3 regions of the Xenorhabdus littoralis genome follow, and region 2 is predicted to be linked to each of the others. Evidence: predicted binding sites of a transcription regulator. Region 2 holds the regulator's gene; each other region holds the start of a gene.
What was found. The regulator CRP, encoded in region 2, controls carbon source genes, mostly activating them, when cyclic AMP is high. The targets are predictions, from matches to a motif close to ATGTGANNNNNNTCACAT.

Region 1: the regulator CRP is predicted to act here: its motif matches at 1,612-1,629, upstream of FE394_RS00715 (CidA/LrgA family protein).
Region 3: the regulator CRP is predicted to act here: its motif matches at 1,183-1,200, upstream of msrB (peptide-methionine (R)-S-oxide reductase MsrB).

The regions. Positions count from the first base shown of each region.
Region 1 covers NZ_VCDP01000002.1:153,207-156,493, reverse strand. The annotation lists gene metG (methionine--tRNA ligase) at 1-1,516, shown strand, start outside; gene FE394_RS00715 (CidA/LrgA family protein) at 1,683-2,141, shown strand; gene FE394_RS00710 (CidB/LrgB family autolysis modulator) at 2,135-2,830, shown strand; gene cdd (cytidine deaminase) at 3,051-3,287, shown strand, end outside.
Region 2 covers NZ_VCDP01000040.1:29,316-32,602, reverse strand. The annotation lists gene FE394_RS11715 (hydrolase) at 1-24, shown strand, start outside; gene FE394_RS11710 (YheU family protein) at 21-239, shown strand; gene FE394_RS11705 (phosphoribulokinase) at 319-1,188, shown strand; gene crp (cAMP-activated global transcriptional regulator CRP) at 1,549-2,181, shown strand; gene FE394_RS11695 (aspartate aminotransferase family protein) at 2,264-3,287, opposite strand, start outside.
Region 3 covers NZ_VCDP01000010.1:53,416-56,702, forward strand. The annotation lists gene gapA (glyceraldehyde-3-phosphate dehydrogenase) at 1-976, opposite strand, end outside; gene msrB (peptide-methionine (R)-S-oxide reductase MsrB) at 1,319-1,732, shown strand; gene FE394_RS03685 (YeaC family protein) at 1,920-2,201, shown strand; gene pncA (bifunctional nicotinamidase/pyrazinamidase) at 2,281-2,919, opposite strand; gene ansA (asparaginase) at 2,940-3,287, opposite strand, start outside.

The DNA.
Region 1 (3,287 bases), on a different contig from region 2:
GATCAACCCTCGTTCCGTTGTTTCTGGCGCGACACCAGAAATGCGCAGTACAGAACATTTCTTCTTCGATCTACCGGCATTCAGCGACATGCTGCAAAAATGGACTCGCTCCGGTACGCTGCAAGAGCAAGTGGCGAACAAAATGCAGGAATGGTTCGACTCGGGTCTGCAACAGTGGGATATCACCCGTGACGCGCCTTATTTCGGCTTTGAGATCCCTGATCAGCCGGGTAAATATTTCTACGTTTGGCTGGATGCGCCAATCGGTTACATGGGTTCATTCCAGAATCTGTGTGATAAGCGTGATGACCTGAATTTCGATGAGTTCTGGGCTAAAGATTCCAAAACGGATCTCTACCACTTCATCGGTAAAGATATCGTTTATTTCCATAGCCTGTTCTGGCCAGCAATGCTGGAAGGCAGCAACTATCGCAAGCCGACCAATCTGTTCGTTCATGGTTATATCACCGTTAACGGCACCAAGATGTCCAAATCCCGTGGAACCTTCATCAAGGCTGAAACCTATCTGAAACACCTTGATGCAGACTGCCTGCGCTATTATTACGCCGCGAAGCTCTCTTCCCGCATTGATGATATTGATCTGAATCTGGAAGATTTTGTTCAACGCGTAAACAGTGACATCGTTAACAAAGTGGTTAACCTTGCTTCCCGTAATGCAGGCTTCATCAATAAGCGCTTTGGTGGCAAATTGGCAGATCAACTCGCTGATCCTGAGCTGTACCAAAAGTTTGTTGATGCGGCACAGGGTATTGACGAAGACTTTACCAACCGCGAATTCAGCAAGGCTGTTCGTGAAATCATGGCGCTGGCTGATCTGGCCAACCGTTATGTTGATGAACAAGCTCCGTGGGTTGTAGCGAAGCAAGAAGGCCGTGATGCTGACCTGCAAGCTATCTGCTCGATGGGCATTAACTTGTTCCGTGTGTTGATGACTTACCTGAAACCTGTTCTTCCGGGCTTAAGCACACGAGCAGAAGCCTTCCTGAATACTGAACTGACTTGGGATGGTATCCAGCAGCCTCTGCTGAGCCATGACGTTGCACCATTCAAGGCACTGTTCAGCCGCATTGAAATGGCTAAAGTGGAAGCCATGGTCGCTGACTCAAAAGAGAACATCCAGCCACAAAAAACCGTAACAGGCCCGTTGGCAGATGACCCGATTCAGGACACCATCGCATTTGATGATTTTGCCAAGGTTGACCTGCGAATCGCATTGATCAAACAGGCAGATTTCGTCGAAGGTTCAGACAAGTTATTAAAATTGATCCTTGATCTCGGTGGTGAGACTCGTCAGGTATTTTCCGGTATTCGTGCAGCCTATCCTGATCCAAAAGCACTGGAAAATCGTCTGACAGTGATGGTTGCCAACCTTGCTCCGCGTAAAATGCGCTTTGGCATTTCAGAAGGCATGGTGATGGCGGCAGGCCCTGGTGGGAAAGAAATCTTCCTGCTAAGCCCGGACAGCGGTGCGCAACCAGGAATGCAGGTTAAATAACCAATACATATTTTGAAAGGATATTATTTATTATAAAATATCCCTTTATCATCAAAATAATAGCTAAGCGGGCTCTAAAATAAGCCCGCTTTTTTATGTGATGTGTGGCACATTTACAGCGTTAGTCGTATGATAATTCCCTCTCTATATTGAGGAATTATCGATTATGTCTTTCCAAAATGTGCTGATGATAGGCTGGCAGTACCTACGCGCATTCGCGTTGCTCTATTTGTGCCTGATTGCGGGGAATATCATTTCAGCACTACTTCCTTTCTCTCTCCCCGGCAGTATTATTGGTTTACTTCTTCTGTTTTGTTTACTGGCGTTCCAAATTATCCCCTCACATTGGGTAAAACCGAGCTGTAGCCTACTGATGAAAAATATGACATTGCTCTTTTTACCTATCGGAGTCGGCGTCATGGATTATTACCCGCAACTCAGCCAGCAAATGCTCCCGATAGTCCTTTCCTGTATCACCAGTACAGTAATTGTCATGATTGTTGTCGCGTACAGTTCCCACTATGTTCACCGCGAGCGCATTATTATTGGCACTCAACAGGAACCCGCCTCCACGCCAACAAATACTTCGCCATTGCAACAACCGGAAGAGAAAGAAAAATGTTAAGTCATATCTGGTGGTCACTACCATTAACCCTGCTCGTATTTTACTTTGCCAAAAAACTGTCAGTGCGGCTCAAATTACCTATATTTAATCCGTTATTAATATCAATGACCGTGATCATTCCCTTGCTACTCATGACACATACTCCCTACAAACACTATTTTGCCGGTAGCCGGATATTGAATGATTTACTGCAACCTGCCGTGGTCGCCTTAGCTTTCCCTCTCTACGAACAGCTTCACCAAATCCGTGCCCAATGGAAATCGATTATTACCATTTGTTTTATCGGCAGTATTGTTGCAATGGTCACCGGCACTGCCATCGCATTGTGGGCAGGTGCAACCCCCGAGATCGCGGCGTCCATTCTGCCTAAATCTGTAACCACCCCGATTGCGATGGCAGTCGCCAATTCCATTGGTGGTATCCCTGCTATCAGTGCCGCTTGTGTCATTGCCGTGGGTATTTTGGGTGGAGTCTTTGGGCACAATTTGTTTAATATTCTGCGAATAAAAACTCAGGCTTCACGCGGATTGGCGATGGGCACGGCATCCCATGCGGTGGGGACAGCCCGTTGTGCTGAGATGGATCATGTTGAAGGGGCGTACAGTTCACTGGCTTTAATGACTTGCGGCATAATTACCTCTCTGGTTGCACCTTTTCTATTTCCGGTATTGCTCCATCTGTTTGGCTGATCTTTATACGCTGATGAGTGTTGTACATATAACACCCAAAAAAATAGTTATCAATGAGTAACGAAAAAGTAAAAAAATAAACCACAACCGCGAAAATTTGATATAAGTTGCTAAAAGAACCTCTTTATTACACAAATTTCATTAATTCTATGTCTGTTATCACATTACAAACCTGAGCATACGTCCTAGAATGACCTTCAATTAATTTGGAGATCATTCTATGCAAGCTCGTTTTCACGCTATTTGGTCAGAAATCACGCCTAAATTGCAAGAAGCTCTGTTGCCTTTTATTGATAATGACGATTTTCCAGCCATGCTGACAGCAGAGCAAGTTGAATCAATCAAACAGTTCTGCGGCTTTGATGATCATGCGCTGGCATTTGCCTTATTACCACTGGCTGCATCCTGCTCCATTGCACCTATTTCTCATTTTAATGTTGGCGCAATTGCACGAGGG
Region 2 (3,287 bases):
CATCATCAGGAGCAATCACAATGATGATCCCGTGGCAACAGCTGGAAGCCGATACTCTTTACACTTTAATCGAAAGTTTTGTCCTGCGGGAAGGCACGGATTACGGCGAACAGGAAAAAACACTTGAACAAAAAGTACAGGATGTCAAACGTCAACTTGAACGGGGGGAGGTTCTGCTGGTATGGTCTGAATTACACGAAACGGTCAATATCGTACCTAAAGAGATGTTCCGTCCATAAGGTCTGACTTATTTTATGCATCCTCAGCGACTGATTGAAAAAAGATGATCCCAATTTTTATTGATTAAGGAGTCTGTTCATGTCTGCCAAACACCCGGTCATTGCAATCACTGGCTCCAGTGGAGCTGGAACAACAACAACCAGTGTAGCTTTTCGCAAAATATTTCAACAGCTAGACGCCACTGCCGCAATAATCGAAGGGGATAGTTTCCATCGTTATACTCGTCCTGAAATGGATGCCGAGATTCGGAAAACGAAAGAACAGGGCAGACATATCAGTTATTTCGGGCCAGAAGCCAACGATTTCAGCATGCTGGAAAAAACGTTTTATGAGTATGGAGAAACAGGTAGCGGCCGCTGCCGGAAATATCTTCATACCTACGATGAGGCCGTACCCTATAACCAAGTACCGGGTACTTTCACACCGTGGGAACCTTTGCCGTCAGGCACTGATATTCTGTTTTATGAAGGATTGCATGGCGGTGTTGTCACCCAGCAACACAATGTCGCCGGTTATGTGGATTTGCTGGTTGGCGTTGTTCCGATAGTCAACCTTGAATGGATACAAAAGCTAATCCGTGATACCAGCGAGCGCGGACACTCCAGAGAAGCGGTCATGGATTCCGTTGTCCGTTCAATGGATGACTATATCCGCTATATCACACCGCAGTTTTCACGTACTCATATCAATTTCCAGCGCGTTCCCACCGTTGATACTTCTAATCCTTTTTCAGCCAAAGCCATTCCCTCGCTGGACGAAAGTTTTATCGTAATTCGCTTTCGTGGCCTAACCCAAATTGATTTTCCTTATTTACTGGCAATGCTTCAGGGATCATTTATTTCCAGCATAAATACCATCGTTGTTCCGGGAGGAAAAATGAGACTTGCCATGGAATTAATTATGGCACCTCTCGTTCAACAATTATTGGAAGGCAAAAAAATCTCATAAATTAAATCTAATTTTATTTTTAATAAAACGGGTAACAAAAAACAATAATACAGAAACAATAAAACCGACTCTTTAGACTGATTTCTGGTAATCTGGCAACCAGTTTAATAGGCTGAAGCGATACAGGAGAAGACAGAAATGTTTTCCTGTGTTACAAACTAGGTTACAAGCGGGCTGACAAGAAATATGGATTAAGATAAATACACCGACATGTACATATTTTCATTCATATAAAATTTCCGCTTATCAGTTTTTCAGCAAGTTAATATGTTAATCTATTGACTTTATAAAGCTAGCCTAAAGAGAAACTGTCTGTTTCTCTTATCATAAAGGCAGAAATAACAACAGAGGATAAAGCGAATGGTTCTCGGCAAGCCACAAACAGACCCTACTCTTGAATGGTTTTTGTCACACTGCCATATTCACAAATATCCATCCAAGAGCACGCTTATTCATCAAGGCGAGAAAGCAGAGACGCTTTACTACATTGTTAAAGGCTCAGTTGCCGTTTTAATAAAAGATGAAGAAGGCAAGGAAATGATTCTCTCTTATTTAAATCAAGGGGATTTCATTGGTGAACTTGGATTGTTTGAAGAAGGGCAAGAACGTACTGCTTGGGTGCGGGCTAAAAGTGCCTGTGAAGTGGCTGAAATTTCTTACAAGAAATTTCGCCAGTTAATTCAGGTCAATCCAGACATTCTAATGCGTTTATCTGCTCAGATGGCAAGCCGCTTACAAACAACTTCCGAAAAAGTAGGTAACTTAGCCTTTCTGGATGTCACAGGCCGTATTGCCCAAACATTACTTAATCTGGCAAAACAGCCTGATGCGATGACGCATCCTGATGGTATGCAGATCAAAATCACACGTCAGGAAATTGGGCAGATTGTGGGTTGTTCCCGTGAAACAGTTGGCCGTATCCTGAAAATGCTGGAAGATCAAAACTTGATCTCTGCACATGGTAAAACCATCGTTGTTTATGGAACCCGTTAGTTCCTGAAAAAACCTGAAACTCGGCCAGTGCAATCTATTTTCTGCACTGGCTTTTTTTATTCAGGATTCAGGCAGTTTCTTTTCAACCACCTTCTTTCGAACAATAAAGCGCTAACGCGTGTGCTATTGCTGCATCCAACCGCGCCATGCCTTCTGTTATCTCATCCTCAGGAATAATTAATGATGGCGTAAAGCGCAAAATACTGTCTCCGGCACTCAATAACATCACGCCTTGCTCTGTCGCTTGTTGCAATATTTTTCCGGCTTTACCCTGATATTCAGATTTCAGTACCGCTCCGATAAGCAGCCCTTTTCCCCGGATTTCATGGAAGATGCCATATTTTTGGTTTATTTTTTCCAAGGCGTGGATAAAGAGATCGTGACGTTTTCCCACTCCCGTCAACACTTCCGGCGTGTTAATGATATCCAATGCAGTACAGCCAATGGCACAAGCCAGCGGATTTCCGCCATAAGTTGTCCCATGAGCTCCTACTTCCATTGCAGCCGCAATATCATCGGTCGTCAGCATCGCACTGATTGGGAATCCCCCACCCAACGCTTTTGCCGTCGTCAGAATATCAGGATTGATCCCATCATGTTGATAAGCATATAACTTGCCTGTCCGCCCCATTCCACTCTGCACTTCATCAAAAATCAGCAGAGCCTGATGTTCATGGCACAACTCACGCACACCATGAAGAAATTCTGTCGTTGCGGGAGTAACACCACCCTCTCCTTGAATCGGCTCCAAAACAACAGCACAGGTGCGATCATCGATCACAGCCCTGACAGCATCTAAATCATTAAAAGGAACGTGGACAATATCAGCAGGTTTAGGCCCGAATCTTTCAGCATATTTCGGTTGTCCTCCTACCGAAACAGTAAAAAATGTGCGCCCATGAAACGCCTGATGGAAAGCAATAATTTTGGTTTTATCGGGATGATGGCTGGTAATTGCATAACGACGAGCTAATTTAAATGCCGCTTCATTGGCTTCCGCACCAGAGTTAGCGAAAAAAACCTTCTGTGCAAACGTCGCATCAATCAATTTTTGCGCTAAGGTTAAGGCGGATTCATTGGTAAAAATATTGCTGACATGCCACAAT
Region 3 (3,287 bases), on a different contig from region 2:
TCAGATCCAGAACTTTGTTAGAGTAACCCGTTTCGTTGTCATACCAAGAAACCAGTTTCACAAAGTTGTCGTTCAGCGCGATACCGGCTTTTGCATCGAATACAGAAGTCAGTTTTTCGCCGTTGAAGTCAGTAGAAACAACGTCATCTTCAGTGTAACCCAGAATACCTTTCAGGTCGCCTTCTGCTGCTGCTTTGATTGCGTCACAGATTTGTGCGTAAGTTGCTGGTTTCTCCAGACGTACAGTCAGGTCAACCACAGAAACGTTAGGAGTAGGAACACGGAAAGACATACCAGTCAGTTTGCCGTTCAGTTCTGGAATAACTTTACCTACTGCTTTTGCTGCGCCAGTTGAAGATGGGATGATGTTCTGCGCTGCACCACGACCACCACGCCAGTCTTTCGCAGAAGGACCGTCAACCGTTTTCTGGGTTGCAGTAGTTGCGTGAACAGTTGTCATCAGACCTTCAACAATGCCGAATTTGTCATTGATAACTTTAGCCAGTGGAGCCAGACAGTTAGTGGTGCAAGATGCGTTAGAAACGATCTCCTGACCTGCATAGGCGTTGTGGTTGACGCCCATAACGAACATTGGGGTGTCGTCTTTGGATGGGCCAGTCAGAACAACTTTTTTCGCGCCAGCAGCGATGTGTTTACGTGCAGTCTCGTCGGTCAGGAAGATACCGGTTGCTTCAGCAACGACATCAGCACCAACTTCGTTCCATTTCAGGTTAGCTGGATCTCTTTCTGATGTAACACGGATGGTTTTGCCGTTAACAACCAACTGACCGTCTTTAACTTCAACAGTACCGTTGAAGCGGCCGTGGGTTGAATCGTATTTCAGCATGTAAGCCATGTACTCAGCATCCAACAGATCATTGATTGCAACGATTTCAATATCTGAACGCTCTTGTGCAGCACGGAAAACAATACGGCCGATACGACCAAAACCGTTAATACCTACTTTGATAGTCATAGTATTCCACCAGCTATTTTTTAGTGAATTAAAAGTTGTTTCTAAAGTTACCAAAATCTTGCCAGCCGTCAAGCGGAATCGTGTCAACAATTGAAAAATATCAATTTAAGCAGCACTATCTGAACGCTTGCTGTACAGCCGGGACAAGCTTTACGGGCACTATTATCGGGGTATCAGGAGATATTGAAAGTTACCATTGGTTAGATATGTGAGATTTATCACAATTAGTAAAGTAAATTGCTATGTTTAATGGGGTAGAATGCGTTTCGTCATTTTGATGTTAATTTTTTGTTGTTTTCGATGATTTTGTATTGAAAATATTGGCCTTAAAAGGTGGTCATTATGATTAAAAGTCAACACATTTCCCTTTCTATGGAAAAACTTAGCCCAATTCAGCGCCATGTTACCCAGGAAGCCGGCACTGAACCGCCATTTTCAGGGAAACTACTACACAACAAGAAGAGTGGCATTTACCATTGTTTGTGTTGCCGGCAGCCACTGTTTATTTCTGATACCAAATTTGATTCCGGTTGTGGATGGCCGAGTTTTTATCAGCCGATTAATGATAAATCCATCACTTATATTGATGATTATTCGCATAACATGCACCGGATAGAAGTGCGTTGCAGTCATTGTCAGGCACATTTGGGGCATGTTTTTCCCGATGGCCCCAAGCCGACAGAAGAGCGTTTTTGTATTAATTCAGCATCATTGCGTTTTGTTGATGATGAAACGGGTGAAGAAACAGCCGGTTAATATCATTATCGACGATTTTTTGATCCGATCGGACGTTTAGTTTTAACAAAGAAAGCAGAAACAGCGCAAACAATAGAAACGATTCAGCTTAATGCTGAATGATAAAAGCATTAATAAAAGTATCAATTTGTAATCGTGTCGGCTTATCGTTGTGCGAATAGTACATACAGCCGTTAAGGAAATATCGATGAAGTTAGATCATTTACTCTCTGCCATGACGCCTGAAATCTATCAAAGATTAGTACAGGCAGTTGAACTAGGAAAATGGCAGGATGGCGTGCCGTTAACGCCAGAACAAAAAGAATATAGTTTGCAGGCGGTGATGCTCTGGCAAGCCAAGCATAATCACGATCCCGAACACATGACGATTGGTACAGATGGCCAAATTACCGTAAAAAGTAAGCAAGAGTTAAAGGCAATATTCCAGTCTGAGATGGTTGCTAAATTAAAGCCCCAACCAGAAGAGTGAATTGAATTGAGATAAAACCTCGTCCGTGCAGAGAATAGGCCGAGGTTATGTTTTGGGTTATCGCATTAGGTTTTGATGTTCATAAGAACTTTATGATTTCGCTCTGTGAAATTAATTTGGCACCATGGGCGGCCATCTCTTCAAGTGCATGCTGGCTGTCATTTTCCTGAATATTTACGCCACGGCAACCATCAACCACAACATAGATTTCATAGCCTAATGCCAAGGCATCAAGCACCGTAAATCTGACGCAATAATCTGTGGCAATGCCCAATACAAACAAACGCCGTATATGTTGGTCTGTCAGCCATCCATGCAATCTGGTTTCGCTTTTATGGTCATTGTCGAAGAATGCACTGTAGCTATCTATCTGGCTATTCTCGCCTTTCTGGAAAATCTCTTGGATAGCTGATTGATTTAATGCAGGATGGAGCGCTGCACCAGATTGGCCCTGAACACAATGGATGGGCCACCATACCTGAGGTATGCCATTGAGTTCGCCTAATTCACCTATTTTCTGCCCGGAGTTTTCTGCAAAGCTCATGTGGGTAGCAGGGTGCCAGTCCTGACTGGCTATGATTGGGAGATTGTGTTGCTGAAACAGATCAACGACTTGATTTGCGACCTCAATGACCACATCACTTTCTTTGACCGCCAATGGACCTCCGGTACAGAAGTCATTTTGCAGATCGATAAGTAATAATGCTGTTTTCATCATATTTCTCGATTTATCTTTTATTATTCATTGGAATAGCTCAACTCTCCACGCAGATTTTGTTGCATCAGGCTGCGGATTTCTTCAGGTGTATAAGATTGGCTCAGTAAGTAGTGCAATTTAGTCAAAGCTGCTTCGAACGTCATGTCGTAACCGCTGATAACGCCGGATTTGGCTAATGCGTGACCCGTAGCATAACCTCCCATGTTGACCCTACCAGAAATACATTGGGTCAAATTAATCACGATAATTCCTCGCTCGTTCGCTTCCTTTAATGTTTTCAGCAAAGCGGCACACTGCGGGGCATTGCCGACACCATATGATCGTAAAATCAATGCCTTGACAGGTTGCATCAGGATATTTTCGACTAC